Regions from separate parts of the Paraburkholderia sp. RL17-380-BIE-A genome, predicted to be linked through region 3. Evidence: predicted binding sites of a transcription regulator. Region 3 holds the regulator's gene; each other region holds the start of a gene.

Region 1 (10,282 bases), on a different contig from region 3:
AGAAGCTCGGCGAACTGCGCGGGCTTCTGCGGCTGGGCATCTCGCACGGCTCGTTCCAGAAACAGGAAGCGCAGCAGATCATGGAATTCCTGCGTTTGCTCAAGCCGGAGATTTTCGTCGAAGAGCCGTACGACGTGTTCTCGCGCATGGCGGCCTGGCTGCGCAACTTCTTCGTGCCGCCGCGTCCGGCCCCGCAGCAACAACAACGGCAGTCGCGCTGAAGCTCGAAGCCTTCAGAAACGAGCGCCGACTCACTGGCAGCCAACCTATCTGGTCGAAGCGCCGCGTGTCTTGCAGAATGACTCCGGCGCGCGTGCCCCGGCTGCGGGCCGCGACCCGCAGCCGCTGAAAAAACGTCATCTCCAATAGCGCGCCTCGCCAACGGTCTTTTTTCTCGCGCGGGCGCCCGGCGTCAAGCGGCGTCAATCGTGTCACGGCAGGCGCCGCGCCCGTAACGGCGGCACCCACCGCACTCTCAATCCCACATCTTCCTGAGTTTCGCCGCGATCTCGATCTTCGCCTGCGCGGCGGCGGCCAGCCCGGCCGCCGTGGGCGCGCTCGGAACCGGCATCCGCGGCCACGCGTAGGCGTCGAACAGCGGCATGAGATGCGCGGGAATAAAGCGCGTACGCGACGCCCACACGTGACGATCACCCATATGCGTCTGGTTGTGCACGTAAAAGCGCTGCGGCACGACGATATGCAGATCCTCTTTCGCGCGCGTCATCGCCACGTAGAGCAGGCGGCGCTCCTCGTCGATTTCCTCTTCGCTGCCAGTGCCGAGGTCGGAGGGAATGCAGCCGTCCACACCGTTCAGCACGAACACGTTGCGCCACTCCTGCCCCTTCGCGGAATGAATCGTGGAGAGGATCAGGTAGTCTTCGTCGAGCAACGGCACGCCGGATTCGTCGCTGGTGGCATCGGGCGGATCGAGCGTCAGCTCGGTCAGAAAGCGTTCACGCGACGCATACGTGCCCGCTATGCTCTCCATCTGCAACACGTCCGCATGACGGATCGCGGCGTCCTCGTGGTTGCGCTCGAGATGCGGCTCGTACCACCGGCGCACCATCTCGAACTCGGCGGGCCACGGCGTCTGGCGGCCGTACACGCTCGACATCAGCTTGACGAACGGATGCCAGTCTTCCTGCGCGCGAGCCGGCGCGGCGAAGGCCGCCAATGCGCCACCGGCGGTGTCGGCCGGATTGCCGCTGCCCGCGCGCGCGACGATCTCGTCGAGCACCTTGGCAGCCGTGGCCGGCCCCACGCCCGGCAGCAGCTGCACGACGCGAAAGCCGGCTACGCGGTCGCGCGGATTTTCCGCCCAGCGCAGCACGGCGAGCACGTCTTTCACGTGCACCGAATCGAGAAACTTCAAGCCTCCGAATTTCACGAATGGAATGTTGCGCCGGGTCAGTTCGATCTCCAGCGCGGCGCTGTGATGCGCTGCGCGAAACAGCACCGCCTGTGATTTGAGCTTCATGCCCTGCTCGCGCGCCTCGAGCACCTGTTCGACGATGTAGCGCGCCTGATCGGCCTCGTCGGCGACGCTCACGAGGCGCGGGCGCTGCGCCGACGCCTTGTCGGTCCAGAGATTCTTCGTGTAGCGCTCGCTGGCCAGTTCGATCACCGCGTTCGACGCCGCCAGAATCGGCGCGGTCGACCGGTAATTGCGCTCGAGCGTGACCTGTTTGGCCGGCGGGTCGAAATGCGCGGGGAAATCGAGAATGTTGCGCACGGTCGCGCCGCGAAACGAATAGATGGACTGGGCGTCATCGCCGACCACGGTCAGGCCGCGGCCGTCCGGCTTCAATGCGAGCAGGATGGACGCCTGCAGACGGTTGGTGTCCTGATATTCGTCCACCAGCACGTGATCGAAGCGCGCCGACAGGTCGGCGGCGATGACCGGCTCGGCCGCCATGTGCGACCAGTAAAGCAGCAGGTCGTCGTAGTCGAGCACGCTCTGCTTCTGTTTGGCCTCGACATAAGCCGCGAACAGCCTGCGCAGATCGGCTTCCCATTCACGGCACCAGGGGAACGCACTGTCGAGCACCTGGCCGAGCGACGCGCCGGTGTTCACAACGCGCGAGTAGATGGCAAAGCACGTGCCCTTGGCCGGGAAACGCCGCTCTTTCGCCGACAAACCGAGCTCGTGGCGCACCAGATTCATCAGGTCGGCGGAATCTTCGCGGTCGTTGATCGTAAAGGCCGGCGCGAGGCCGATCAGGTCTGCGTACTCGCGCAACAGCCGCGCGCCCACGCTATGGAACGTGCCCGACCATGTCAGCCCTTGCGCGAGCGCGGCTCGCGTGCCGAGCGCCGCGCCGGCGATGCGCGTGACGCGCCGGGTCATTTCGAGCGCGGCGCGACGGGAAAACGTTAGCAGCAGGATGCGGCGCGGATCGGCGCCGTTCACCACCAGATTGGCGACCCGGTGCGCGAGAGTGTTGGTCTTGCCAGAGCCGGCGCCCGCGATCACCAGCAATGCGCCGGGCGGCGCGGTAGGCGTGTCGGCGCCGTACTCGACGGCTTCGCGCTGCGCGTCGTTGAGCTTTGCCAGCCAGGCGGCGGTATCGAACGACGGGGATTCGGCGACGGAGAGCACGATCGGTTTGGACGTTAGGTGGATTCAGTACGGCGACGCATACTGTATATCCATACAACCCTCGTCGACAAGCGACCCTTTTTTCGGCCGCGCGCCCTCGGCGGCCGGCATCCCGAAGCATGACAATTGCGCGCATGAAAAATGGCCCGTGGCGTAGAAGCGCACGGGCCATTTCTGTGAAAACGCAACGCGGAGCCGCTCACACGTCGCCGCGAGGCCAGCGGTCAAGCCGGGCTACTGCGTCTTCGCGTCCTTCACATTGGCGTCGGCCTTGGCCTTATCGGCGTCGGCCTGAGCGTCGGTTTTCTTCTTGTCGGCCTTGGCTTGCGCGATGGACGCTTTCTTGTCCGCCTTCGACTGCTCCTTGGCCGCCTTCTTGTCGGCATGGGTAACCGGCGCCGCAGCCGGATCGCTAGCCTGCGCGAAGGCAACCGACGACAGGCAGCCCGCGATCAACGCGGCCGAAATTCTGGACTTCATGGACAGAGTGATATTCATGCGATACCTCCGTGAAACGAGATGCCTGGACCTTGCGATCCTTCAAACGCGATCGGTCAAGGCGGCGGCGTTGGCAACCTATGCCGCCCCGCCACCGCCTTGACGCTCAGCCTCGGTCTTAGTGCTTGACGTCGGCGCCGTCCGCCTGGACGCCGGCCTGGCCTTGCATGTCCATCTTCATTTCGTTGTTGGCGGCCTGCTTATCCGCCTTCTGGTTGATCTTTGCGCCGCGCACCTCTTCCTTGTACTGCGCCTTGGCGGCCTTCTGCTGGTCCTTCAGCTCGGCCTTGGATGCCTTTTTCGACGCGCGATATTCAGCGTTGGCCTTCGCATTGGCGTCGCGCTTCTGCACCAGCGGGTCCGTCGAACCCGACGCCGTCAGGCGCGCCGGGGGCGACGTCACCGGCTGCACGCCCTGCGCGGCGGGTGCAGCGGGCGCAACGTCGGCGCCTTGCATCTGGACTTGCGGCTGGCCGTTGACACCCTCGGCCGGTTGCGCAGTCTGCGCAACGGCTGCGGTGGCCGCGAACGCGGTCACGGCGGCGGTCAGGGCGGTATTGATCAGAAGCGTTCGAATTTGGGTCATGACTAATCCTCTCTAAAGTTGTTGTGACGCGGGCGACCTGTCCGGCGTTACGCATTCTCGAGCCGCTTTGCTAGCTTGCTCTGCGTGCCTCGCCCGGTCTGCTCGCTGCCAGATCAATCCAGCAGGCTTTACCACTGACCTGCACTTTACGAGTGAAGTTCGTGTCTTACGAACGGTGTTACGCAACGTTTCACTTTCTGACAATCACATAACATCTGCTTGCAGATGCTCACGCAAAGTCGGCGCACACCTTGAACTTCATCCAGGGCAAGCTTCTGGCTTATGATGCGAACCCCTTGCCTGAAGGCGCAAACGCCATGCCCAACCTAGATTTCACCCTCACCTGCGACTACGTCGAACTGCATAATCTGCTGAAGATAACGGGGCTCGCGGACAGCGGCGGCTCGGCAAAAATGATGGTGGCGGACGGTGCTGTCACCGTAGACGGCCGGGTCGAAACGCGTAAAACCTGCAAAATCCGCGCGGGCCAGGTCGTCTTGCTCGGCGACACGCGGATTGCGGTTCACGAAGCCTGACGCAACGCCCCGCCGCTCTGCGGTTTCCGAAAACTCGGAGGAGGCGCGCGCACCAAAATCGTGCCTTCTCCATCGACAGCGCCGCGCCTAAGCAATAAGCTGTCAGTTTCGACAGACAAACAATCGGCTGACACGCCGGCTGGCGGTTGCTTCGTGCGCTTGTTTCGTACGATTGCCTCGTGCGTTCACCAAGGCCCGCCGAACCGCTGCCCTCGCCACCGCCCGCGCGACTACCGCGCCCGCCGTCGCGCTGTCGCCACTTCCGCTGCCAAGCGCTCCATGACTCAATCCGGCTTCACCCGGGTGGCCGCCCGGCCGCCGACCCTGACCCGCCACGCGGCGGACACTGCCCGCCTCGCCGCGCCGCTCGCCATTGCGCAGCTCTCGCAAATGGCCATGGGCGTGACCGACACGATCCTGCTCGGCTCGCTCGGCCCCGACGCGCTCGCGGCCGGCGGCCTCGGCGCGAACCTGTTTTTCGTGGTGGTCACGCTGCTGCAAGGCGTGCTGACCTCCGTCAGCGTGAGCGTGTCGCACGCGCGCGGCGCAGAGGACGAGGGCCGCGTGCCGCACATCTACTGGACCGGTTTCGTGCTGTCCGTGCTGCTGTCGGTGCCGGCGTTCTTCCTGCTCTCGTTCGCCACGCCGATCCTGCTCGCTTTTGGCGAACCCGCGCTGCTCGCGCACAACGTCGGTGAGTACGCGGCGGTGCTGCGCTGGGGGTCGCTCGGCAGCCTGATCGGCGTCGGCCTGATGCGCTCGTTCCTGCCGGCCATCGGCGCCGCCAAACGGCTGTTGTGGGTGTCGCTCGCGAGCGTCGGCGTGAACGGGTTTCTCAACTACGGGCTGATTCACGGCGCCTATGGTTTGCCGCGGCTCGGCTTTCTCGGATCGGCGGCCGCGACTTCCATCACCGTCTGGCTGAGCGCGCTCGTGCTGATGGCGCTGTTGCATTTGCGGCCGCGCTACCGGCACTTCGTCGTCGCCACCCGGCCGAACGTGCCGTTGATGGGCGAACTGTTCGGCATCGGCTGGCCGGTCGCGATCACCTATGGTGTCGAATCGACGCTCTTTCTCGCCACCGGCCTGATGGTCGGGCTGCTCGGCGAGTCGCAACTGGCCGCGCATCAGATCGCGCTGAACGTCGCCTCAGTGGCCTTCATGGTGCCGCTCGCGATCGGCCAGGCGGCCAACGTGCGAGTTGGCTTCTGGTCCGGCGCCGGCCAGCCGCTCGCCGCGCGCCATGCGGGGTTTGTCGCGCTGGCGCTCGGCGTCGCCTTCATGACGCTGTCGGGGCTCGTGCTGATCGCCGCGCCGCACTGGATCGTCGGCCTCTATCTGCATCTCGACGACCCGGCCAACGCGGCCACGGTCGCGCTCGCGAGTTCGCTGCTCGGCGTGGCGGCGATCTTCCAGATCGTCGACGGCATGCAGACAGTCGGTTCCGGCTGTCTGCGCGGCCTGAAAGACACTCGTGTACCCATGATCGCCGCCGCGTTCGGTTACTGGGTGATCGGTTTCCCAACCGGCTACACGCTGGCGTTTCACTTCGGTCTCGGCGCGCGCGGCTTGTGGTGGGGACTCGCCGCCGGTCTCGCGAGCGTCGCGCTGCTAATGACGCTGCGCTTTCACAAACTGAGCCTGCGGCGCGTGCCGGCCAATCCCGTTTGAACGATGCCCGACTGGTTGCACGCGCAACCACCGGTGCACGGGAAATTCGCCACGAACGGTAAAATACCGTGTTACGGCTAATGGACGCGCACCCGCGTCCATTAGCCGAAAACCCACTCGCGCGCCTCAAAAAGGCCCGCGCAGCCCGAAGGCTCATCACCCGCCATCACGGCTTGCCGCGCTCACGCGGCAGACTCCCGCAAGCGCGCCGCCGACGGCGGCGTGCCGCCCGACCGACCCTGCTTCTCGCGATAAAACATAATCAAGGAACACCTCTCATGCTTGCCCGCGTCACCCGTCTCTTCCCGCTCTGGGCCGTGCTCGTTTCGATTGCCGCGTACTGCTCGCCCGCCTCGTTCTCAGGCATCGCGCCGCACGTCACCACGCTGCTGACCATCATCATGCTGGCAATGGGCGTCACGCTCTCCGTGGCCGATTTCCAGCGTGTCTTCACGCGGCCCGCGCCGGTGATCGCCGGCATCGTGCTGCACTATCTCGTCATGCCGCTCGCCGCGTGGGTGATCGCCAAGGCGTTGCGCATGCCGCCGGACCTCACCGCAGGCATGGTGCTAGTGGGCAGCGTGGCGAGCGGCACGGCGTCGAACGTGATGATCTACCTCGCGCGCGGCGACGTTGCGTTGTCGGTGACGATCAGCGCGCTGTCGACCCTCGTCGGCGTATTCGCGACGCCGCTGCTCACGCGTCTTTACGTGGACGCCTCGATCGCCGTCGACGTACACGGCATGCTGATGAGCATCCTGCAAATCGTCGCGTTGCCGATCGTGGTCGGCCTGATCGTCAATCATCTGTTCGGCAAAATCGTGCGCAAGATCGAACCGGTTCTGCCGCTGATCTCGATGGTCGCGATCGTGCTGATCATCGGCGCGGTGGTGGGCGGCACGCAGAAGAGCATCGCCTCGGTCGGCCTCGTGGTGATGCTGGGCGTGGTGCTGCACAACGGCATCGGTTTGCTCGGCGGCTATTGGGGCGGGCGTCTGCTCGGCTTCGACGAAGCCGTGTGCCGCACGCTCGCCATCGAAGTGGGCATGCAGAACTCGGGCCTCGCCGCGACGCTCGGCAAGCTCTATTTCACGCCGATCGCGGCGTTGCCCGGCGCGCTGTTTTCGGTGTGGCACAACCTGTCGGGCTCGCTGCTCGCCGGATACTGGGCAGGACGTCCCGCGAAAGGCTCGACGCATATGGACGGTGAGCAGGTGTTGAACGCCGAACGCGGGTAACAGCGCGCGCGTCGCGCTGGCTTCGCGATCCCGGCGCGCGCCGGCATTGAATTTCGGGTTCTGCCGATACGTTCACGACGCATCCGTAGAACCCGCAACGCGAGCGCCGCATCGCGAGATGCATCGGCCAGGCGGCGTATAAGATCAAAAAGCAGAACAACAACCAGAACAACAACCAGAACAAAAACCCGCCCGCCTGATTCCCCTTAGAATGCATTTCTCGACAGCGTGAATAGCTCGCGCGCTGTCGCCATGAGAAGCCTGCAAACAAGGGGAGAAAGCGTGCCGTCGCATCCAGATAAAAGCAGAGCCGCACCGCAACGCCAGTGCGCGTTCAGCACACCCCAGCGTAAGAACGCCTGGGGCACCACGAGACATTTCTTCCTGCTGTGTTGCGCAACGGCACTATTGACCGCCTGCGCCACCAAGCCGCCGGCCACCGAGTTCGACCGTCACATCACGCACGCCCTGCCCGTCACGGAAACCACGCCGCTTCGCACGGCACTCGCGCCGCTCGAAGCCGCGCATCCGGATCAATCCGGTTTCCGGATCCTCCCGAACGGCACCGACGCCTTGCAGATGCGCATTGCGCTCGCACGCGCCGCGACCCGAACCCTCGACATGCAGTACTACATCGCGAACGAGGACACCACCGGCAAGCTGCTGCTCGGCGCCGCGCTATTTGCGGCCGATCACGGCGTGCGGGTGCGCATGCTGGTCGACGATCTCAACTTCAAGGACATCGACCGCGTGATGGCGGGCTTGAACTCGCACGAGAACATCGAAATACGCGTCTTCAATCCGTTCGGCAGCGCGCAGGAAGGGATGTTCGAACGCACCACGAACGTGTTCACGCAAATCGGCCATTTCACGCGCCGCATGCATAACAAGGCGATGATCGCGGACAACCAGCTGGCGATCGTGGGCGGCCGCAATCTTGGCGACGAATATTTCAGCGCGAGCGAAACATTGCAGTTCCGCGACCTCGACGTGCTCGCCGCCGGCCCGATTACCGCCGACGTCTCCGCGAGTTTCGACGACTACTGGAACAGCAGCATCTCCTATCCGTTGCGCGTGCTGAACAAGCAGAAGTTCGACGCGAAGGAATTGGACCAGACACGCGACGAGTTGCGCCAGCACTGGCGCACCAACGCCGATCCGTACAACGCGAAGCCGCTGAACGCCACCCCGCTCGCCTCGCAGATCGCCAAGGATCAACTCGGCCTGACCTGGGCGCGGGCGGAGTTCAAGGCGGACCTGCCGGAGAAGATCGTGCATCCGTCGCCGGACTATGTGAGCCCGCCGATGCAACGGCTCGGCGAATTGATGCGCGACGCGCAGAAAGACTTCCTCGTCATTTCGCCTTACTTCGTGCCACACGAAGCCGGTGTGAAGACGGCCGGCGAACTGACGCATCGCGGCGTACGCATTGCCGTGCTGACCAATTCGCTCGCCGCCACCGACGCCGTCGCCGTGCAGGCCGGCTACAGTCCGTTTCGCGTACCGCTGCTGCAACAGGGCGTCGAGTTATACGAATTCAAGCCGCAGCAGAACATGCCGAGCGTGGGCTTCGCGGGCTCGCGTTCGCGCGCCAGCCTGCATGCCAAAACGTATGTGATCGATCGCAAGATTCTGGTGATCGGCTCGATGAACCTCGACCCGCGTTCGGCCAATCTGAACACCGAACTGGCGCTGGTGATCCACAGCCCGCCGCTCGCCGAACAGGTCGCGCAAATCTTCGAACGCGCCACGAGCCCGGAGGAAAGCTATCGCGTCACACTCGCCGACGACGCGCAACTCGCGTATCTGCGTTCGATCGGCGCGCCGCTCTCCCCGCTCGTGTGGACCGACGTCGAAGACGGCACGCGCCGCACCTACATTTTCGATCCCCAGGCCGGTTTATACCGGAATGCGCTAACAGGTCTATTCTCCCTATTGCCCGTCAACGCAGAACTTTGAAGCGGAGTTGAACATGACTGAAGACGTACGATTGGAGCGCGACACGTTCGGCGAAATCGCCGTGCCGAACGCTCGTCTATGGGGCGCGCAAACTCAGCGCTCGCTGCAGAATTTCCGCATCTCGACCGAGAAGCAATCGCCCGAACTCATCACCGCGCTGGCCGTCATCAAGCGCGCCGCCGCCGAAGTCAACCTCGGCCTCGGCGTGCTCGACGAGAGCAAGGCAAAGGCGATCATGCAGGCCGCTGACGAGATCATCGACGGCAAGCACCCGGAGGAATTTCCGCTCGCCGTGTGGCAGACCGGTTCCGGCACGCAGACCAACATGAACCTCAACGAGGTGATCGCGAACCGTGCAAGCGAGCTGCTCGGCGGCGAGCGCGGCGAAGCGCGCAAGGTGCATCCGAACGACGACGTGAATCGCGGCCAGTCGTCCAACGACGTGTTTCCGACCGCCATGCACGTGGCCGCGGCCTATGCGATCGTCAAGCATCTGCTGCCGGCGCTGAAGACGCTGCGCGACACGCTCGACGGCAAGGCGAAAGCGTTCGTGGATATCGTGAAGATCGGCCGCACGCATTTGCAGGACGCCACGCCGCTCACACTCGGTCAGGAGTTTTCGGGTTACGTCGCGCAACTCGAACATGGCATTCGTCACGTCGAATCGGCGCTGCCGCATCTGTACGAGCTCGCGCAAGGCGGCACGGCGGTCGGCACGGGTTTGAACGCGCATCCGCAGTTCGCCGACAAGGTGGCCGCGGCAATCGGCAAGCTAACCGGCTTGCCGTTCGTCTCGGCGCCGAACAAATTCGAAGTGATGGCCGCGGCCGACGCGCTGGTGTTCGCGCATGGCGCGTTGAAAACGGTGGCGGCGAGCCTGAACAAGATCGCCAACGACGTGCGCTGGCTGGCAAGCGGCCCGCGCTGCGGCCTCGGCGAACTGTCGATTCCGGAGAACGAGCCGGGCAGCTCGATCATGCCGGGCAAGGTCAATCCGACCCAGTCCGAAGCGTTGACGATGCTGTGCTCGCAGGTGTTCGGCAACGACGTCGCGGTGAATATCGGCGGCGCGAGCGGCAACTTCGAATTGAACGTGTTCCGGCCGATGATCGCGCACAACGTGCTGCAATCGGTGCGTCTCCTCGCCGACGGCGCGCACAGCTTCAACGACAACTGCGCGGTCGGCATCGAG
Region 2 (10,282 bases), on a different contig from region 3:
GATTGCATCTGGTTACTTGAAGAACTCCGTGCTGCATCATTTCCTGAATGCCGACGGTGTGGTGCAAGACCTGATGGCCGAGCCGACTGCTGTACGCACGACTTCAGCAGGCCAATAGGCCGCCTGTCCGCAGATGCCTACCATGCCAACTATGACCGGGCGACAGCCTTCCGTCGTTGGTGCGCATCGGGCCTCGCTGTCCTCTTTCGATGAATCGTTTTTTCACATCTCGATAAATCCCAGCTGAGACGCATACCAGATGACGCTGCGGAGTTTAAGCGCTGGTACCTATTGACGCTCAACGTTGCATCGGTCTCACCACTCCTTCGTGGTTTTGCTCAGGAACGTTCCAACCATTCCCACGCCAAGTCCGAATGAAGCGGTGGCTAAGCCGCCCGATGGAATCTCGGACCCGGCGTCAGCCGCTATAAGCGCTACGCCACCGAATCCCAAGGCAATCAGTTCCCATCGATTTCGGTTCTTCGCATCCTGCAAAGAGGCCGATGCCTGCGCGCTCGCCTTGCAAACAACATCCCGTGTATCGGTGATGTCCCGCCCAATGAGATTGGGGTCTGGCTTGTCAGTTATGTCCTTCCGGAAGTCGTATGCTCTATGGAGGACCTGTTTGGCAGCATCGTCGCTCACGCCAATTTGTTTCAGCGCGCCTGACTCCGAGTCGACAAAACTTCCGGCGAAAGTACGCGCTGCCTGGAGAGCTTCGCGCTGTTCAGTGCCTCCGGATTTTCCGGCTTTCTTGTGGAGCGCCTTTTTGAAAGATTGGTCGTCGCTCAAGCGTTTTAATGCGGTGCATCCTTGCGAATAAGCCTTCGCAACTTCCTCTGGGCTGGAATTGCCGTTCAAGGAGTAGATGGCATTTGTCGCGTCTCCTAAGTAGCTGAGACTGGACTCGGCATGAGTTGTTGATATGAGCGACGATGCCGACACGGCGACGAGCGTGGCAACCGTTCTCCGAGCACAGTACATGGGCACCTCCGATTCACGGGACGAGCACCACGCGAAAAATGCGACACGGACGGCGGTACCCGAGTCCGTTATAGATTGATGACCCTAATTGTGCAAGGCGAGTTCTACGCAAACCGAAGCGCGATTGCCGCGACCTCCGCGCTAGCCGTGACTATCTACCCACGCCCGACACCACGAAAGGCCTACCAACTCTGCTTCTTCGTCACTATCAAAAGCGCCGAGTACCCCGGATACCTCGACGACCTTCGTGTCGCGCGTGACCGTGCCGCTTCCTGCGAATTTCGCCGGCTGTGGGATGCCTTCCTGCTGCGGGATGGCATGACCCCACAGCGTGTATCCACGGTATTTCTCAGTTTGCATCTGTTGACCTCGAAGGACCTCTGAACCGATTCTTTCCAGTGATTGCCCGAGTTCGCGCGACTCGGCAAGCAGCTACTGGTCCTGTCGATAGACGCATAACCTGAGAAAAACGGACCCATAAGTTGAGAAACTTATGGGGCTTCAGTCATGTTTTCCCCAATGCGGGGCCGGCGGCACGCTATCTACACGCAATTATTCGAACACGGGCAGCCAGGGTGCGGAGCGGGCGAGCCGCTCCCATGCGCTATTGCTCGCGCTGCGCGCCAGGCGCGTTGCCAAACATGCTGGCGTAGTCGACCAAATCGCGGGTCATGTACCCTTTGCCTTGGTAATGTGCCCGGTCTTGCTCTGAAAATACAGGGGAGAACAGCACCATCTCTCGCTCCCAGCCGGCCAGATGCTTGTGCCCGTTGGTCTGAAGGAACGCGTTGACGTGCCGCTCAAAGACGGGGAGGTCGTGTGCACTGGGCGACCTCTTGCAGCACCCGAACCGGACCTTCTTGTTTGGTTCGTCATAGGCGACCAGGTCAATTTCGATTGCTTTCGAGACATCCCTCGGCCGATTCCAGTAGCCGAGTTTCAGGTCCGACAGCTCAAAGTCGCCCTTGCCTTTCCGGGAACTCTCAAGGTGCAGGGAACGCACCAGTTTCTCGAAAGAAAAGCCTTCAAGCGTTTCGAGCCGGCGCATGGCCGGAGCAATCACTTTCTCAAGTGGCTTTAGCCGCGCCTCTTCGCGGGCGGGCTTTGCAACTGCCAGCCACGCCTGAAGGAAGTTGTCCGCAATGTAATAGCGTGCGTTTCGACTCTTGCTGTCCGAGAATACGGGCTGGAGCTTGTCGACCATCTTGTAGCGGTCCACGAGGCGCGAGATGTGTGTTCCGAGGGCATGCTTCTCGTCCTCGTCCGTAAGCGCGGCGACAATCTCCGCATGGCCACAGCCTGCATGGTCTGCAAGAAAATGCAGGACCGAGACCGCTTTTCCCCGCAATTCCCGCAGGAACCAGGTGTCCGCTTCCTCTGAGAGCGGACTCGAACTACGAATAAACATTCGACGCAGAAGCCCGGAGGAGAACTCCGACGCCGCAACGCCAAACAGTTCCTGCTCATACGCGTCGTGATAGAACTTCGGCACACCCTCGAAGAATGTCCACAGCGTCAGCCACTGCTCAGGCCGCTGGACACCCTGGCTGGCAAACACCGATAGCAGGTCTTCGAAGTCCCAGTGGTCAAGGGGAATCTGCGCAGTTACACGTCCGTAAAGCGGCGCGCTCTTATCGTCTAGCAGGGCGTTCATCTCCGGCTGCAAGGAGCCGAGCACGAACAGACCCCCGTGCTTCAACTGCGCTGCACGAAGCTTGTCGACCTCGGCCTGCAGGAAGGAGTTGAAGGCGTGTAGTTTGCTGCGGGTGAAGTATTGGAACTCGTCGAGGACGACGATGAAACCCGCAGCGCATAGCTTGCCGATGGCAGACGCCATCGTGGGGAAATTCGTGACGCTCGTGGCAAGGTTTCGAGCTTCCTCGTGTTCGCAACCGCTCAGGCTTTGCCTGAGGGTGTATGCCACGTCCCGCTCGTCAGAGTCGGGCACCTGCATGTACACCAGCCGGTTGCTGAGGTCAGCCTCTGTCTTGGCCAACTCGCCAAGAAGGGTCGTTTTGCCAATGCGGCGGCGGCCTTCGATTCGGCAGAAAAACCACCGCCCCGATTCAACAATCCGCCGCAGCTCAGCCAGGGGCTCAGTGCGGCCGTAGAAGTCCCATCCACCCATAGTTCTATAGCGTACTTTTTTGTTTGTTAATCGAAAGCGCGCACTAACTAGATGATTTTTCGATGATTTTTTGCGAGGCCAAGCTCACGCGCGATACCGGGCCGTAACCAAGCTTCACGCCTCTTCACCGATACGGAGTCCCTCGGCTCCAAATGCCGAGCAATGGAAGCCCTACTCTGTCCCGAATTATATAGCATACTTTTTTGTATGTTAAGCCAAAACACGGGCTAACCGGATGATTCTTCGATGAATTTTTGTACAGCAGTGTTCACCGCAGGGATGCGGTGGAGAAGGAGCCGACGCTGTGCCTAGCGTGGCTCTTCCGAAGTCGGGACTTTTCCGGCTTATGCGTGTGCTTTTTTCACGTTATGGGTGTGCCCCAAGCTGGAAACGCTTATCCCACAAGGGGCAATTTCTCGGGATATGCATCCGTCTACACGTTGAGACGATTTGTCTTGACGCACCGTTCGCCGGCAATGTTCTCGGCATAAAGCTCGGCGATGATGCAAAGAAAATTACGTCGAAGCTTGGTAACCCTATCAAGAAACCTTTCCCTGCATTTCTTGTGATGCAGGGATATCAATACGCATTTGATGATTCCGCGTATGCGACATTCGATGTGAATGACGATGGCGTGCAGTTTATCTTCATAACCAGATAGCCGCGGGTGCATCAAGAGGACCTGCCATCGTATGAGGGAACGGCTGGACACCTTGCTGGTACGGACTTAACGCTGCGGTCCGGACGTCGCTGTGTCGCCGTCGCATGCCAGGCGTTGGCACGAACTCCGCCAGTCAAATTTTTGATTGCAGGTGCCGCTGAAGCGACTGTTGCGACGAACGCCGGTGTTGTTAGCGAGGTGAAGCTGTCGGAAAGAAGGCCTCGAAGACGGTCAGCGTGGGTGCTGGCAAAGGACAGCCGAAAGGTCCGCAGCCGGCTAAGTATCGCGACCCGAAGTCCGGCGCGACATGGAGCGGGCGCGGTCCGGCTCCGGTGTGGCTGTCTGGTGCCAAGGACTAAGCGAAGTTTTTGATTGACGGCGCCAGTGCGGCGGCCGATTCGAAACCCACGGCCACGAAGGCTATTGCGAAGAAAGCTCAGACGGTGATGCATATCAGGAAAACGGCGCAGCTCGCTGTTTCCGAACTCGAACTCGAATGCCGAGATATGCAGTAATGCGCGCAGTCGACCTGTGGTGGAGGGAGCATGCCATTTCGAACCGGTAATTTGCTCGTGCTACTAGCCTGCGCCTCGTCGTACTCTGCAAACGCGGTGAATGCATCGAAGCAAACGAATCGACAGCAACCGTTCATTGCCATCCCAGGAGCCATATGCTTTGGCCGAACAAGCGGCGCGGCGAATTCACTGCAGGTCAACGACAGCGACGGAGCATGCTACCGTGGCTGGCTAACAACTGAATGCGCACTCTATGCGAAGGATTGCCCGAAATGGGGCTTTCTCACCCGGTCGGGATGCCGCGTCGGGAATACTGGGACATGCTGACCGGCGCCCGGTCGCACCTTTGAGGAGCGCGATAGTGCGGCGCTGGAGCAGTGCCGGGGACCTAAAAAATGAGCTCCCGGTAAAAGTTAAAACATCATTCGCTAGATGTCTTTTTACTTCTTCATCGACATGAAGAGTTCTTTAAGACACAAAGCCACAAGTGGATGGAAGTCTTTTTAGCTCACGGGTCTGACCTACCCGTGAGTGTCAACCCATGCGCGAGCTGGAGTTGCCCCTGTAAATCAGGACACGCAGACACCGTTAAGTTGATGATGCAGCGGTTCGCCGGAACTCCCGGGGGGAACGGTACTTCAGTGCCTTATGCGGGTGGCGTTCGTTGTAATGCTCAAAGGCGCCAGCCAGATGTGAGAGCGCTGTTGGCACATCAGGCTTATGCATAAAGGCAATGTAATCGTGCTTGATTGTCTTCACGAACGACTCGGCCATACCGTTACTCTGCGGCGAACGAACAGGCGTCGTCAACGGCTCCAGGCCCAACTCGCGGGCAAAGCTGCGCGTACGGTGGTCGATGTAGGCAGAGCCGTTGTCCGACAGCCATTCGATGGGTGCGCCTGCCTGCGGCGTGCCGAAGCGTTGCTCGACCGCTGCGAGCATCACATCGCGCACGACGTCCCCGCTATGGCCGCCAGTAGTCGCTGCCCAACTAATAGCTTCCCGGTCATGGCAGTCCAGCGCGAACGTCACGCGCAACGGCGAGCCATCGTCACAACGGAACTCGAAGCCGTCCGAGCACCAGCGGACGTTACTCTGGTCAACGGCAATGCGTCCATCATGTCGGCGGGTATCGCGTCGCTGGCCAAGGCGCCGGAGCAGCAACTGATGGTCACGCATGACGCGATAGACCCGCTTGGCGTTCACGCACGGCGCACCGGTCAATTCGTGACTACGTCGCAGCAATGCCCAGACTCGTCGGTATCCATAAGTCGGCAAGCCCGCTACATGCTCGTGGATTGCAGCGACCAGCTCCGTGTCGTCGGTCTGTCGGGCGCGGCGCCCGTCCTGCCAGTCTGGAGAGCGGGCTTTTCTGACTGCCAAAGCAGAGCGCGCCACGCCGAGAACATCGCAGACCGTTTTCATTGGTCGTCCCCGGGCAGTAAGGGCGAGCGCGCAATCCAGTTTTTTGAGCGGCCGTACTCGACTGCTTCCTTCAGGATTTCCGCCTCCTGCGTCTTCTTGCCAAGCAGACGCTGCAGTTCCCTGATTTCCTTCATCGCCGTGGCCAACTGCGAAGCAGGCACCACGGCTTCTCCAGCTTTCACCGCTGCCAGGCTGCCTTCCTCGTATTGCTTGCGCCACGCAAACACCTGGTTTGGGTTCACTCCGTGTCTACGGGCAACTGCTGAAACCGTTGCTCCCGGCTCCAGGGTTTCCTGCACGATGGCTACTTTTTCCTGGACCGAACGCCGACGACGGCGCTCCGGCTCAGTCAGAACTTCAATGCTTTCCACGATTTGCCTAGGCTTGAAACTAGTCACAAGACTCCCTCTTATTTTAAGGGGTGTCTCGTGTCCTGAGAATCAAGGGGCTACTCCACGAGCCCACGCCATACCGATGGCGCGCGCCTCTCCCTCGGTTCCGCATGTCGCAAGCACGCCTGAACCTTCAATGAGTTTCCGGCCAGACGTTATGGTGCTGCTAGCGGCGTAGCCTCCGTTCTGCGGGATAGCATGCCCCCACACTTCGTATCCGTTGTATAACTCCGGTTCCATTTTTTGCTTGTGCTTCAGCTTAGTTGCTCGAGTCTCGTGCAATGTCTGCACCGGTACATTTCCTCCATATTCTGGCCACCAAAGGCGACGCGAAGTTCACTGTGAGTTGCGCCGTAAATAGCCGGTCAGCGTGAGCGGCCTCGTTTTCGGTCACTCCGCTGCAAATAAGTTCTTCGGCGATGTCGTGTGCTTGCGCCGCTATCGTTATCCGCTCAAACCATGTCGCGACGCATGCGTTCTTTGCGAGCCACAGACGGGCAGACTCCACCATACTTTCGCTAGTCAACCAGTGCCCGTGCGACCGATACGCAGCGATATCACTCACGGCCAGATAGCAGCGAAGAACGGCCGCATGCGCATCCGTGAGTACGGGCAGCCCAACTGTGTCTTCGTACATATCCACCTCCGTGTGGCGGTTAATGGGGCAACATCAAACGGGCTTTCGGCGTGTCGTGAAGGTATTCAACAGAGCTGAAAGCGGCATTGCGAGGAGTTTGAGAATCAGCCTTGCCGTCTCCCGTTTCGATGTAAGATACTGTACATATATACAGTATTTTGCGCAAACCAATGTCATCCTCAGCTCCGGCCCCAGAGCATATCCATCCATCGCTGTGGCGAGCGTCCCAGCTTGCTCGCGGGCGTGGACGTGCCGTGGATACGGGGTATCCGGCGCTCTCGGAAGAGCTTCCGGGCGGTGGTTGGCCGGTGGGAGCGTTGGTCGACCTGCTGGTCCAGCAGGCCGGCGTGGGTGAAATGCGGCTCCTTCGTCCTGCACTCAGCACGCTGGGCAAACGGCCTGTTGCCATGGTGCAGCCACCGCATGTTCCAAACGGCCTTGGACTCGAGTACATCGGTCTGCCCCCCGACCAGTTGCTGCAAGTTCGCACGCCGAAGACGGCGGATGCCCTGTGGGCGGCAGAGCAGATTCTTCGCGCGGGAAGCTGCGGCGCGCTGCTGTTGTGGGCGCAGTACGTCCAGACATCGTCATTGCGAAGGCTTCATCTCGCGGCGCAGTCTTCGGAGACGCTGTTTTTCATGGTCCGTCCGCTGGCTGCCGCGCAGGACGCGTCGCCTGCAGTCCTGCGTCTGGCGCTCCGGCCAGAACGCGATGGCCTGACGGTCGACATTACCAAGCGACGAGGTCCAGCACGCGCAGAACCTCTCTCGATTCCCCTTCAACCCACACCTGTCCTGTTCTCGCACCATGCGCGTATTTCTCGGCGTCCACTTACCCCGACTGCAGCTGGAAGTATTCCGGCCAAAGTGGTTGCCTGAGCCGATGCACGGCAGTGCGGTCCTCGAACGGGACAAAGTACTCGTCGCGGACGGTGCAGCCCGGGCAGCGGGCGTGAGAACGGGTATGAAGCGAGGCGGCGTGCTGACGCTGGCGCCAGAAGTGGAGATGTACGAGCGCGACCCGGCGCGCGAACGCGAGGCACAACGCGAAGTCGCCGTGGCGCTCATGCAGTTCTCGCCGGATGTGACATTGCTCGATGAAGCCGTTGTCGTCGCGGACATCGGCGCGAGCCTTCGTCTGTTCGGCGGACTGCTGGCAATCTGCCGGCAGACGAAAGCCATCCTCGAAGCGATTGGGCTGACCGCGCGTGTCAGTGCGGCTCCCACGGGCCAGGGCGCGTGGCTGCTCGCTAAGCACCGGAGCCGCCGCGTTCTCAAGCTCGATTCTCTCGACCGGCAGCTGTCCGCATTGCCGCTGTATTCCGTTCCGGAAGTCCGGCAGTTCGCCGACTGGTTCACCGGGCTCGGCTGCGAAACGGTTGCCGACGTCCGAAGGTTGCCTCGCGCCGGTCTGCAACGCCGTTGTGGTGAGCATCTGCTCGATTCGCTCGACCGCGCATTCGGCACAGCGCCTGAACTCTTCGACTGGCTGGAATTGCCCCCGACATTCTCGGCTCGTATTGAGATGCCTGACCGCATCGAACACGCGGAAGCCGCGCTTTTCGGTGCGCATCGTCTCGTGGTTCAACTGTGCGGATGGCTGTGCGCAAAGCAGCTTGCCCTGACCGGCGCCACGCTATTTCTCGAGCATGAACGTGGGAGGCAGGCCATCGAACCGACGGCCATCGACATTGCACTTGGGGAGCCGACTTGGCGCGAAGACCATCTGATACGTCTGCTCAAGGAACGCCTTGGACGGATTGAGCTGGCCGCGCCTGTCATTGCCTTGCGACTGGATGCGTCGAATGTGCAGCCGGCCGTGCCGGCCTCGGACTCGCTATTTCCAGAGCCCGGCGGTTCGGCCGAGGACCACTCGCGTCTCATTGAATTGCTGGTCGCAAGGCTCGGCGAGGAAAACGTACTGCGCCCCGCACCGACAGCCGATTACAGGCCGGAGATTGCGAACCGATGGGTACCGGTTGCGAGCGCCTCGAAAGGAACCATGCTGCCGGAAGGGCTGCCGCGGCCTACGTGGCTGCTCGAGAAACCGGTGCGCCTGTTGATGCGAAAACACCGTCCGTTCTACGGCTCACCGTTGCGCATGGTCTCCCCGGGCGAACGTATAGAAGCCGGCTGGTTCGACGGCGAACTGGTGACGCGCGACTACTTCGTCGCGCAGGGCGAAGACCAGAGCTGCTTCTGGATTTACCGGGAACGCGTGAGCAGTCGTGATGCGGAGGATGACCAGCGGTGGTTCCTTCATGGCCTGTTTGGATGACACGCCATGGACTCCACGTTCTCGACGCTGCCGGCTTATGCCGAGCTGTTCTGCTTTTCCAACTTTACGTTCCTGCATGGCGCCTCGCACGCGGAGGAACTGTCTGAGCGAGCGGCGCAGCTAGGATACTCCGCGCTCGCGGTGACGGACGAGTGTTCGCTCGCAGGCGTGGTGCGGGCACATGTCGCCGCGAAGGAAGCGAAGTTGCCGTTCATTGTGGGTTCGTACTTCCGCCTGGTCAATGCGGACGGGTCGCCCGCTTTCGGCCTCATTCTCATTGCCAGGAATCGCGCAGGATACGGCAACCTGTCCGAGCTCATTACGCTTGCACGCATGCGCGCGCCAAAGGGCGAGTATCGCCTTACGCCTCAGGACCTGTCGCGACCCGACAAGGACTATCGTCATCTGCTCGGCATGCCGGACTGCCTCGCCATCTTGGTGCCCGATTTTCCGGCGAAAGAGCATGCATTGGCGGCGCAGCTCGAATGGCTTGACGACACATTCGCGGGACGGGCCTGGGTTGGCCTCGTGCTGCATCAGCGTGCCATGGACGATATTCACCGGGGCGCAGTCGAGTTTGTTGCTCGCAATCTGGACGTACCTGTCGTCGCGCTGGGCAATGTGCTGATGCACGTCCGCTCACGCAAGCCACTGCAGGACACGATGACGGCCATCCGCGTGGGCAAGTCAGTACAGGAATGTGGCTACGACCTTGCGCCGAATGCCGAACAGCATCTGCGTTCGCGACTCCGCCTCGCGAACCTGTATCCAGCCGAAGCGCTCGCGGCGACCGTCGACATCGCGAACCGTTGCACGTTCTCGCTTGACGAGCTGCGGTATGAATATCCGGACGAACTGGTACCTGCGGGCATCACCCCGAAAGCCTATCTTCGGCAGGAAACATACGTCGGCGCGCAGCGGCGCTTTCCATCCGGCATCCCGCACAACGTACAGGGGCAGATTGAGCACGAGCTTGAACTCATAGCCGACCTGCAGTACGAACCGTATTTTCTCACGGTGTACGATATCGTCCGCTTTGCGCGCAGTCAGCACATCCTGTGTCAAGGTCGCGGCTCGGCCGCCAATTCGGCAGTGTGTTACTGCCTCGGCATTACCGAGGTCGACCCCGCGCGCGGCAATATGCTGTTCGAACGGTTTATCAGCAAGGAGCGCGGCGAGCCGCCAGACATCGACGTCGACTTCGAACACCAGCGTCGCGAAGAGGTTATCCAGTACATCTATGGCAAGTATGGTCGTGACCGT
Region 3 (10,282 bases):
GCGAAAGTGTCGCTCGCCGACTTGCAGCGCTATCCGCTGGTGCTGCCCGAGCCCGGCACGACGATTCGTCAATTGATCGACATTACCTGTGCGCTCGAAGGCATCCTGCTCGAGCCCGATCTCACCTGCAACAATAGCGGCGCCATGTACCGTTACGCGCAGAAGTCCGGCGCGATCATGTTCACGGGTCTGCTGTCCGTGCGCGACCGTTACGCGGACGACGGCTTCGTCGTGATGCCGCTCACGCATCCCCAAATGCGCCAGCGCAGCATTCAGGTTCAGACCATGGCGGGGCGTGAGTTACCGCCGTCGGTGCGAGCCTTCAGGGACTATCTGATCACGGAAATCGCGGGTGCGAAGCCGGCGCAGGGGACTGCCATGAAGGCCGTTCGAAAGCGAACCACGCCCCCGCGCTGAACGCGCAAAGGCACGGATAGCCCGCCGGGCTTCCAGGCGGCAAGGCTACGTTTGCGGCCGGCCGCGAACGTTAGGGCGAAGGGATGGCGTGCGTGCGATAGCGATCCATTCAGCGCCGATTGAAAGGCAAATGTCCCTGCCGGATCACGAATCACGACCTAAACTGTGGTGGACGGGGCCGGCTGAAAGCGCCGGACTGCGCGGCAGGGATTGCTGCAGCGCACACCAGTGGTAGGATTCAGCCCGAAAAATGGAGAGCGGCGCGCGCTCGATGCAGCGCGCCGTCCACAACAGAGCGATAGGAACTCAGGACATCGAATGGCGCAACAAAAAACAAACCCAAAACTTGAGCAGGCGCTGACGCGCGGGGATCTTGCAATCCGTCAGGCGAATTCGGCGCGAGCGACGGCATTGCTGCGCGCGTTGGGCAAGATGATCGTGGAGGCCTCGGCGACGATCGGCGTGGAAGCCTTTACCCTGATTCCCGACGGCGACAAGATCTATGATCCGGCCGACGGGCTGTGGCCGCAGGAATTGCAGATCTCGCTCGACGGTCCGGTGGAAGAAGCCGATCCGGACGAGGTTCGCACGGTTCGACTGATCGCCGATGAGCCGGGCACGATGTTCCGCGTCGAATGGCAGCGTGCCGACGGCAAGATCGGCCGTCAGGACGGCGGGCCGTTCGCCACGGTGGCGTTCATTTCCGACGTGGACATTCCATGGACCGACGACGAGGACTGAGCCGGTCCGGGTCGCGGCAGGCGCTGATACGTTGGGATCGACACTGAGCGACCCGGCCTCGGCGCCTATGGTTATCGAAAGCCGAAGCCTACTTCATCATCCTGCGGCGAAACAGAATCGCCGCCACGACAAACCCGCCTACCGCATACGCCGCCAGCACGGCCACATGCAACAGCGCATGTTCGATTGGACGTCCCAGCATGGCCGGCCGCATCAGGTCGACGGCATGCGCCAGCGGCAACACTTCGGTGACGCCGCGCGCAACGGCGGGCAATTGCGATGCCGGAAAGAACACGCCGGACAGCAACAGCATCGGCGTCAACACCAGCGTCTGGTAAAACATGAAGAAGTCGTACGAAGGCGCGAGCGCTGTGACGACCATGGCGATGCTCGCGAATGCGAGGCCGGTCAGCACGACGACCGGCAACGCCAGCAGCATCGACGGAAAATTTGCGTAGCCCAACGCGCCGGCCACCAGCATGATCGCGGCGCCGGACAGCATCGACTTGCTGCCGGCCCAGATCACTTCACCGAGCACGATGTCGCCGAGCGTCAGCGGCGTGTGCATGATCGCCTCCCAGGTGCGCTGCACATGCATGCGCGAGAAGCCCGAATACATCGACTCGAAACTCGCCGACATCATCACGCTCGACGCCACGGTGCCCGCCGCGAGAAAGGCGATATACGACACGCCCTCGACATGGCCGACCATCAGCCCCAGCCCGAAACCGAGGCCGAACAGGTAGATCATCGGATCGGCAAGATTGCCGAACATCGAGGCGAGCGCGAGCTTTCTCCACACCAGATAATTGCGGCGCCACACGGCGATCCAGTTGGTTGCGTTCGCGGGAAAAGCGGCGAAGGTTTCCTGTTTCGACGGGGTCTCGCCCGGGGAGTCGTAGGTGCGTGCGTCCATTGCGTGTCTCGTGCGGTGTCCCCGAGGGGACGTGCTTCGTCGTTATGGCTGTAGCGCGTTGCGTGCGATGCCGCTATTCATGCTTCTTCACATGCTTCTTCAGTCCTGCATCTCGCGGCCGGTGAGCCGCAGGAACACGTCTTCCAGATTCGCCGGCCGGTGCAGATAGCGCAGATCCGCGCGCTGCTTGAGCCGCGCATGCACCGGTTGAGCGTCGTTGACGTAGCAGAACAGCGTTTCGCCGCTGATCTCGGTGCGCTCGACGAGCGGCGCCAGTTCATCGCGCAACGCGACCGGATCCGGTCCGAAGATCTCGATCACATCGCAACCGATCTCGGAGGCGATCAATTCGCTCGGCGCGCCTTCGGCGATCTTGCGTCCTTCCTCGATCACGCACAGCCGGTGGCAGAGCCGTTCGGCTTCTTCCATGAAGTGCGTGGTCAGCAAAATGGTCTTGCCGCGCGCGAGCAACGAGCGCAGCCGCTCCCAGATCAGATGCCGCGCCTGAGGATCGAGGCCGGTGGTCGGTTCGTCCATGATAAGCACGTCGGGATCGTTGACGAGCGCGCGCGCCAGCGTGAGGCGCCGCTTCATGCCGCCGGACAGTTCGCTCACGCGCGCATCCGCCTTGCTCTCCAGGCGCGCGAATTCGAGCAGCGAGGGCACCATCGCACGGCATTGCGCGGCGCTCAAACCGAAGTAGCGGCCGAACACCAGCAGGTTCTCGCGCACCGTGAAGTCGGGATCGAGATTGTCGAACTGCGGCACCACGCCGACGCGCGCCCGCGCCACGCGCGCGCGGCTGGGAATCGGCTCGCCGCACAGGCGGATCGTGCCCGCATCCGGCGAGGCGATGCCGAGCAGCATGCGCAACGTGGTGGTTTTGCCCGCGCCGTTCGGGCCGAGCAGGCCGAAACATTCCCCGGCGTCGACATGGAACGACAGTCCGTCGACGACGGTCTTTTCGCCGTAGCTTTTTTTGACCTCGTGAAATTCGATGGCGGCTTCAGGCATGGATCGAACGAGTCTCCGGAACAGACATGGATGATTTTAATGGCCGGGAAGGCCGCCTATTCTAGGGCATCGGCGGCTCGGCGTTGGTGCGCGCCCGACGCTCCCGCACGGGTTTCCCGCACTGCGGCAACGAGCGCAAGCAAGCCTGTTGGCGCGCGCACCTCTTTAGAGCGTGGCTTGTGTGCCGTTACCGCACAGTTAGCGTTTTCCATCCCTTGCAACCTGAATTGCGGCGCACCATGATTCATTCAGATCGCGCGTCCCGCGCGAAGGGAGAAAAATCATGGCGAGCTACCAGAAAATCCTGCTGTGCTACGACGGCTCGCGCGAAGGCCGCAAAGCATTGCGTTGCGGCGCCGATCTGGCGTTGGATCTGAAAGCGGAAACGCACTTGTTGTCGGTCGTCGATATGCGTTCGAGCATTGCGCAAAGCGCGGGCCTGCTGACCGACGTGGCTTGCGGCAGCTTCGAAAAGACTGCCCGCGACATCCTTCAGGAAGGCGTGGACTGGCTCACCGAGCGAGGCGTGAGCGCACAAGGGCATTTCGCGTTCGGCCATCCGATCGACGAGATCGCCAACCTTGCCAATGAATTGCACGTCGACCTGGTTGTGGTTGGCCACCGCTGCCGCACCGGTTTGTCACGTTGGTGGATGGGCGCGGGCAATACGCCGCTGCTCGACCGCGTCTCGTGCAGCATTCTGGTGGCGTGTTCTTCGGCCCAGGAGCAGCAGCAGGCGGCGGCCTGATAGCGGCTGGAAATCGCGGCTGGGTGCAGCGCTACCGCGAGCGTGCTCAACGGGCCGGTCGCCTCGGCCCGACGACCCCAGGCGATCACTCGTTCAGGTTGACCGCGGCCAGCTTCCATGTGAAGACACCCTCGCGCTGAAAAATCGCCGAGTAACGCGCGTCGCCAGCACCGTGCTGGTATCTGACGACGAACTCGTTGAGGCCGCGATAGCCCGCGGTGGTTTGCGGCGGTTGCGCCGGCGTGGCGTTAGTGTTGCCGTTGCCTGCGTTGCCGATGGCAGGCGCCGTAGGCGCCGCCGGTGCGGATGAGGCCGCGGCGCCATCCGCCGGCGTGTTCGCTGCAGGCGGTGCGGGCGGCCGTTCGCCCGGATCGCCGCGCGGCGGCATGCCGTTCAGCAAGGCCGCCACGCCGTCTGGCGTGGCATAGGCATCCACGAGCGGGCCAATCAGCGCGACGCCGATCATCGCGCCAATGGCGGCCAGCGGATTGCCGTTGCTGTGCGCGTCGAGCCGCCGCGTGAGCAGCCCGGCGACCTGCTGCTTCAGGCTCTCGCGCAACGCGGGAAAGTCGACGTATTGATTGACCGTTTGCGTGTCGCGCGCATCGGCGGCGCGTTTGAGATTGTTCAGCGCGAGATACGGTGACGCGTACGCAAACCCGAGCGCCGCGATTAGCACAATCACGATCAGCGTGACGATCAGCGGCCGGGTGGCGCCGCCTTTAATGCGTTTCGAAACTGCCATCGAATGGGACTCTCCATCAGGTGTGATCTAACGTGGACCGCGGCCACACGAAAACGATCCCATGCGATGCGATATCGCCGCCCGCCATACCTTCCATCAAGACTCGAATACTGCCCCGTGGACGTTTGCCTCGTCGGCAATGCAGCGGTCGATCATGCGGCACACAGCGTCTACCGTGCCGACCATGATGAGCCGCGACGGGCCGTGATAGACCCGCACCGGTGCGCGACGGGCCGGTTCGGCCGTATTCAGACCCGAGTTCAGCGACACGCGGGCAAACGCCGGCAACGACGATGGCAGGCTCGACACGCTGTCCGGCGCATCGAACAGCGACGGCGTGCTGGCCGTGGACGCCTCGATCAATGAGCAGGGCACCAGCTTGCGAAGATGGCGCAGACGACCGAACTGGCGAAAAGGCAGCAGGCGGGCAAGACGTTCCATGAGACTCTCCAGACGATGCAGCGTTAATGCGGCGTTAATGCGGCGTTGGCGCGGCTTTCTACTCTGTCGAACGGGCAAGAAGGGGCTTGGATCGAAGTGCTGGGAAACAAGCCGCCTGGAACCTGACCGTTCAGAACTCGCCGGGGCGAATCAGCCCCACGGCGATACCTTCCAGCGCGAATTCCGCACTGCCGGTTTCAACGAAGATGTTTTCGTAATCGGGGTTCTCGGCGATCAACTCGAGCCCGTTCGGCCGGCGCTTCAGGCGCTTGACCGTGACGTCGTCGCCAAGCCGGGCAATGATGATCTGGCCGTCTTTGGCTTCCGTTCTCTTTTGCACCGCGAGCAGGTCGCCGTCGAAGATGCCCGCGTCGCGCATGGACAACCCGCGCACCTTCAGCAGGTAATCGGGCTTGCTCGAAAACAGCGCCGGGTCGCACGCGTAGTGCTGCGAGATATGTTCCTGCGCGAGGATCGGGCTACCCGCGGCCACCCGCCCGATCAGCGGTAGCGACAGTTGCATGATGCTGGCGTGCGGCAACGTGAACTGGTGCGGCGAATCTTCCGGGCCCGCCAGCAGGCGGATGCCGCGCGACGCGCCGGCCGCGAGTTCGATCACGCCCTTGCGGGCGAGCGCCCGCAGATGTTCTTCTGCCGAGTTGGCCGAGCTGAAGCCCAGTTCGGCGGCGATCTCCGCGCGGGTGGGCGGAAAGCCGGTGCGTTCGATAGCCCTGCGGATCAGATCGAAAACCTGCTGCTGTCGTGCGGTGAGTTTGGTCATGGCGCCACTGTATGTATGAACAGGTGACTGTATTTTTATACAGTATTCCGCGCAATTCAAGCTTTACTTTAAGTTCGTGCCGAGGGGTGGCGTTGCAGCGTCGTCAAACGACGCTCCAACACCCGTTTTCGTGCCGCAACGCCTTATCCAGCTGTCATTACCACTTTTGCGTATTAAAGAATGAAGAAACATTATTTTTAATGATGAAAGCCCTTCGATAGACTGGCCTCCAGTTGGCGTTCATGTGCACGTGACCGCGACGCAAAAAGACACCACACGCTGTTTCAGCGCACAACGCGGAGAAAGTTGACATGAATCACCAAGGTACGGGGCTGGCAGGCAAAACGAAGAAACTCATCGCGGCGCTCGCATTGGGCGCGGCGAGCGCGCTCGGCGTGATGGCGCAGGCGCACGCTGCCGACACGACACTGCTGAACGTGTCATACGACCCGACGCGCGAGCTGTATCAGGACGTCAACCAGGCGTTCGGCAAGGAATGGAAGGCGAAGACCGGCGAGACGATCACCTTCAAGCAGTCGCACGGCGGCTCCGGCGCGCAGGCGCGTTCGGTGCTCGACGGTCTGCAGGCCGACGTCGTGACGCTCGCGCTCGCTTACGACATCGACGCGCTGGCCAACAAGGGTTTGCTGGACAAGGGCTGGCAGAAGCGCTTGCCGGATAACGCGTCGCCGTACACGTCGACGATCGTGTTTCTGGTACGCAAGGGCAACCCGAAGCACATCAAGGATTGGGACGACCTGATCAAGCCGGGTGTGTCGATCGTCACGCCGAATCCGAAGACCTCGGGCGGGGCACGCTGGAACTACCTCGCGGCATGGGCATACGCCGAGCATCAGCCGGGCGGCAACGATCAGAAGGCCAGGGAATTCGTCGGCAAGCTCTACAAGAACGCCGGCGTGCTGGATTCGGGCGCGCGCGGCGCGACCACCAGCTTCGTGCAACGCGGTATCGGCGACGTGCTGATCGCATGGGAAAACGAAGCCTTCCTGTCGCTGAAGGAGTTCGGACCGGAGAAGTTCGAGATCGTGGTGCCGTCGGTCAGCATTCTGGCCGAGCCGCCGGTTGCGGTGGTGGACAAGGTGGTGGACAAGCACGGCACGCGCAAGCTCGCCGAAGCGTATCTGAACTTCCTGTATAGCGAGCAAGGCCAGGAAATCGCGGCAAAGAACTTCTACCGTCCGCGATCGAACAAGGTGCCGGCCGAGCTGACCGCCAAGTTTCCGAAGCTGAAGCTGTACACGGTCGACGATTCGTTCGGCGGCTGGACCAACGCGCAGAAGACGCACTTTGCCGACGGCGGCGTGTTCGATTCGATCTATCAACCGCAGTAACGATCGAGCCGTTGCCTTCACCGGCATAGGCAGCAAAGCGATGCGGCAACGCGTCACTCCGGAGCGCGCCCCAAGGGGCGCGCTTTTGGCCAGCCAGGGCCCGGCGGCCGGAAACACGAGCATCAACCTGAACGAGTAACGAGCATGACGACGTTGACCTTCCGAAAACCGAGCGCCTTGCCCGGTTTTGGCCTGACACTCGGCATCACGGTGGCTTATCTGAGCCTCGTGGTGCTGATTCCGCTTGCGGCGACCTTTCTGAAGACCGCGACGCTCGACTGGAGCCAGTTCGTGCGCGCGGTGAGTTCGCCGCGCGTGCTCGCGTCGTATCGCCTGACGTTCTTCTCCGCGCTCGGCGGCGCGCTGATCAACGCGGTGTTCGGCTTTCTGGTGGCGTGGGTGCTGGTGCGCTACACGTTTCCGTTCAAGCGCATCGTCGACGCCGTGGTCGATCTGCCGTTCGCGCTGCCCACTTCGGTGGCCGGCATTTCGCTTGCGGCCGTGTATGCGGGCAACGGCTGGATCGGACAGTTCCTCGAACCGCTCGGCCTGAAAATCGCCTTCACGCCGGCCGGCGTGCTGGTCGCGCTGACGTTCATCGGTTTGCCGTTCGTCGTGCGCACGGTGCAGCCGGTGCTCGAAGAATTCGAACGCGAACAGGAAGAAGCGGCCGCGTGCCTGGGCGCTTCGCGCTGGCTGACGTTTCGCCGCGTGGTGCTGCCGGCCGTGTTTCCGGCTCTGTTGACGGGCTTCGCGCTGGCTTTCGCGCGCGCGCTCGGCGAGTATGGCTCGGTGATTTTCATTGCCGGCAATGTACCGATGAAGTCGGAAATCACGTCGCTTCTCATCATCACGAAGCTCGAGCAATACGACTACGCGGGGGCCACGGCTATCGCGGTGGTGATGCTGGTCGTGTCGTTCCTGATGCTGCTGCTGATCAATACCCTGCAGTGGTATTTGCAGCGCCGCACGGGCCGCGGTGGCGCGGGCCCGGTGCCGGCCGCCAGTGTGGCGAGCGTTGCCGCAATCGGCGGAGGTGTGCAATGAGCCGGCGAACCGTAAATGACGTATCCGCCGCGAGTGTTGCGAACAACGCCGCTGCCGTTGCGGTGGCGCCGCGCGCGCCACTGAATGTCGCGCGCCGTCCCGACCCTGTCACCGAACCGCCGCTCGTGCGCTGGATTCTGACCGCCATCGCGCTGCTGTTCCTCGCGCTGTTTCTGGTGGTGCCGCTCGTCGCCGTCTTTTATCAGGCGCTGGCCAAGGGTCTTGGTTTCTATCTGGAATCGCTCGCCGACCCGGACGCGCTCTCGGCGATCAAGCTGACCGTGATCACCGCCGCCATCGCCGTGCCGTTGAACCTCGTGTTCGGTCTCGCGGCTTCATGGTGTATCGCCAAGTTCGAATTCCGCGGCAAGGCGCTCCTGACCACGCTGATCGATCTGCCGTTCTCGGTTTCACCGGTGATCTCGGGCTTGATCTACGTCCTGATGTTCGGCGCGCAGGGCTGGTTCGGCCCGTGGCTGCAGGACCACAACATCCAGATCATTTTCGCGGTGCCGGGCATCGTGATGGCGACGATCTTCGTGACGTTCCCGTTCGTCGCGCGTGAGCTGATTCCGTTGATGCAGGCACAAGGCAACGACGAAGAAGAAGCCGCGCACGTGCTCGGCGCGTCGGGCTGGCAGACTTTCCGCCGCGTCACGCTGCCGAACGTCAAATGGGGCCTGCTGTATGGCGTGATTCTGTGTAACGCGCGGGCAATGGGCGAGTTCGGTGCCGTGTCGGTGGTGTCGGGCCATATTCGCGGCCAGACCGACACGATGCCGCTGCACGTCGAAATTCTCTACAACGAATACAACTTCTCGGCGGCGTTCGCCGTGGCGTCGGTGCTGGCGCTGCTCGCGCTCGTGACGCTCGGCCTGAAGCTGCTCGCGGAACGCCATATGTCGGCGGAACTGTCGGCCGCGCGAGATGTGCCCGCGTACGCCGGTCCGGTTACCACGCCGGTGGGCGCAACACCCGCAACCCACACAACGCATGCATCGCAGCAACACCCGCTCAAGCAAGGAGAGCTGTAATGGGTATCACCGTTCGTAACCTGCAGAAGCGCTTCGGCGATTTCGTCGCGCTCGATAACGTCACACTCGACTTTCCGCCGGGTGAGCTGGTCGCGCTGCTCGGGCCGTCGGGTTGTGGCAAGACCACCTTGCTGCGCGTGATTGCCGGGCTCGAATACGCGGACGGCGGCCAGGTCGTGCTGCAAGGCCAGGACGTGGCGACGGTCGGCGCGCGCGAGCGGGAAGTGGGCTTCGTGTTCCAGCATTACGCGCTGTTCCGTCATATGACGGTGTTCGAGAACGTGGCGTTCGGCTTGCGCGTGAAGCCGCGCAAGGAACGTCCCTCGGAAGCGGTGATCCGCGAGAAGGTGCATGAACTGCTGAAGCTCGTGCAACTCGACTGGCTCGCGCAACGCTATCCGTCGGAATTGTCGGGCGGCCAGCGGCAGCGTATCGCGCTCGCGCGCGCGTTGGCGGTCGAACCGAAAGTGCTGCTGCTCGACGAACCGTTCGGCGCGCTGGATGCGAAGGTGCGCAAGGAGTTGCGTAGCTGGCTGCGGCGCCTGCACGACGATCTGCATATCTCGACGATTTTCGTCACGCACGATCAGGAAGAAGCGCTCGAAGTGGCGGACCGTATCGTCGTGCTCAATCGCGGGCACGTGGAGCAGGTGGGCAGTCCGCAGGACGTGTATGACCATCCGCAGACCTCGTTCGTCTACGAGTTTCTCGGCGCCGCGAACCGTCTGCACGGCAAGGTCGACGCGAGCGGTTTCGTGGTCGACGGCGCGGCGCTTCCGGTGTCGATCAAGGCCGATTTCAGCGGTCCGGCCTTCGCTTATGTGCGTCCGCACGATCTGCAGTTGTATCCGCAGGCATCGGGCCACCGCGAAGGCATTGTGGTCGACGTGCGGCGCGTGGTGACCTTGGGCGGCTCGGTGCGCGTGGAACTCGCGGGCCGCGAGGGCAACCTGCTCGAAGCCGAGCTCGATCGGGAAGCGTGGCGCGATCTGCAACTCTCTATCGGCGACGGCGTGACCGCGGTGCCGCGTGCCTTGCGCGTGTTC

What was found. Region 3 encodes LexA, which represses DNA repair genes until DNA is damaged. Its sites were predicted from a motif close to ACTGTATNNNNATACAGT; they were not measured.
Region 1: P0D68_RS23275 (ATP-dependent helicase) is a predicted target of LexA. The motif match lies at 2,644-2,661, and genes of this name have one in related genera.
Region 2: imuA (translesion DNA synthesis-associated protein ImuA) is a predicted target of LexA. The motif match lies at 6,880-6,897, and genes of this name have one in related genera.

What each region holds. Positions count from the first base shown of each region.
Region 1 covers NZ_JARESQ010000014.1:28,404-38,685, reverse strand. Annotated here, with positions in the region: gene P0D68_RS23280 (DUF4088 family protein) at 1-221, shown strand, start outside; gene P0D68_RS23275 (ATP-dependent helicase) at 476-2,602, opposite strand; gene P0D68_RS23270 (hypothetical protein) at 2,837-3,100, opposite strand; gene P0D68_RS23265 (hypothetical protein) at 3,219-3,686, opposite strand; gene P0D68_RS23260 (RNA-binding S4 domain-containing protein) at 4,004-4,222, shown strand; gene P0D68_RS23255 (MATE family efflux transporter) at 4,502-5,893, shown strand; gene panS (ketopantoate/pantoate/pantothenate transporter PanS) at 6,172-7,131, shown strand; gene P0D68_RS23245 (phospholipase D family protein) at 7,384-9,090, shown strand; gene fumC (class II fumarate hydratase) at 9,104-10,282, shown strand, end outside.
Region 2 covers NZ_JARESQ010000002.1:173,637-183,918, forward strand. Annotated here, with positions in the region: gene P0D68_RS03580 (hypothetical protein) at 316-984, opposite strand; gene P0D68_RS03585 (hypothetical protein) at 1,126-1,344, opposite strand; gene P0D68_RS03590 (ATP-binding protein) at 1,589-3,112, opposite strand; gene P0D68_RS03595 (H-NS family nucleoid-associated regulatory protein) at 4,010-4,132, shown strand; one part of gene P0D68_RS03600 (IS3 family transposase) at 4,877-5,760, opposite strand; one part of gene P0D68_RS03600 (IS3 family transposase) at 5,760-6,075, opposite strand; gene imuA (translesion DNA synthesis-associated protein ImuA) at 6,913-7,620, shown strand; gene P0D68_RS03610 (Y-family DNA polymerase) at 7,550-9,019, shown strand; gene P0D68_RS03615 (error-prone DNA polymerase) at 9,026-10,282, shown strand, end outside.
Region 3 covers NZ_JARESQ010000004.1:303,032-313,313, reverse strand. Annotated here, with positions in the region: gene P0D68_RS08855 (LysR family transcriptional regulator) at 1-417, shown strand, start outside; gene P0D68_RS08850 (hypothetical protein) at 736-1,158, shown strand; gene P0D68_RS08845 (ABC transporter permease) at 1,247-2,074, opposite strand; gene nodI (nodulation factor ABC transporter ATP-binding protein NodI) at 2,174-3,088, opposite strand; gene P0D68_RS08835 (universal stress protein) at 3,372-3,836, shown strand; gene P0D68_RS08830 (DUF2939 domain-containing protein) at 3,922-4,581, opposite strand; gene P0D68_RS08825 (hypothetical protein) at 4,678-5,022, opposite strand; gene lexA (transcriptional repressor LexA) at 5,153-5,803, opposite strand; gene P0D68_RS08815 (sulfate ABC transporter substrate-binding protein) at 6,115-7,155, shown strand; gene cysT (sulfate ABC transporter permease subunit CysT) at 7,300-8,202, shown strand; gene cysW (sulfate ABC transporter permease subunit CysW) at 8,199-9,236, shown strand; gene P0D68_RS08800 (sulfate/molybdate ABC transporter ATP-binding protein) at 9,236-10,282, shown strand, end outside.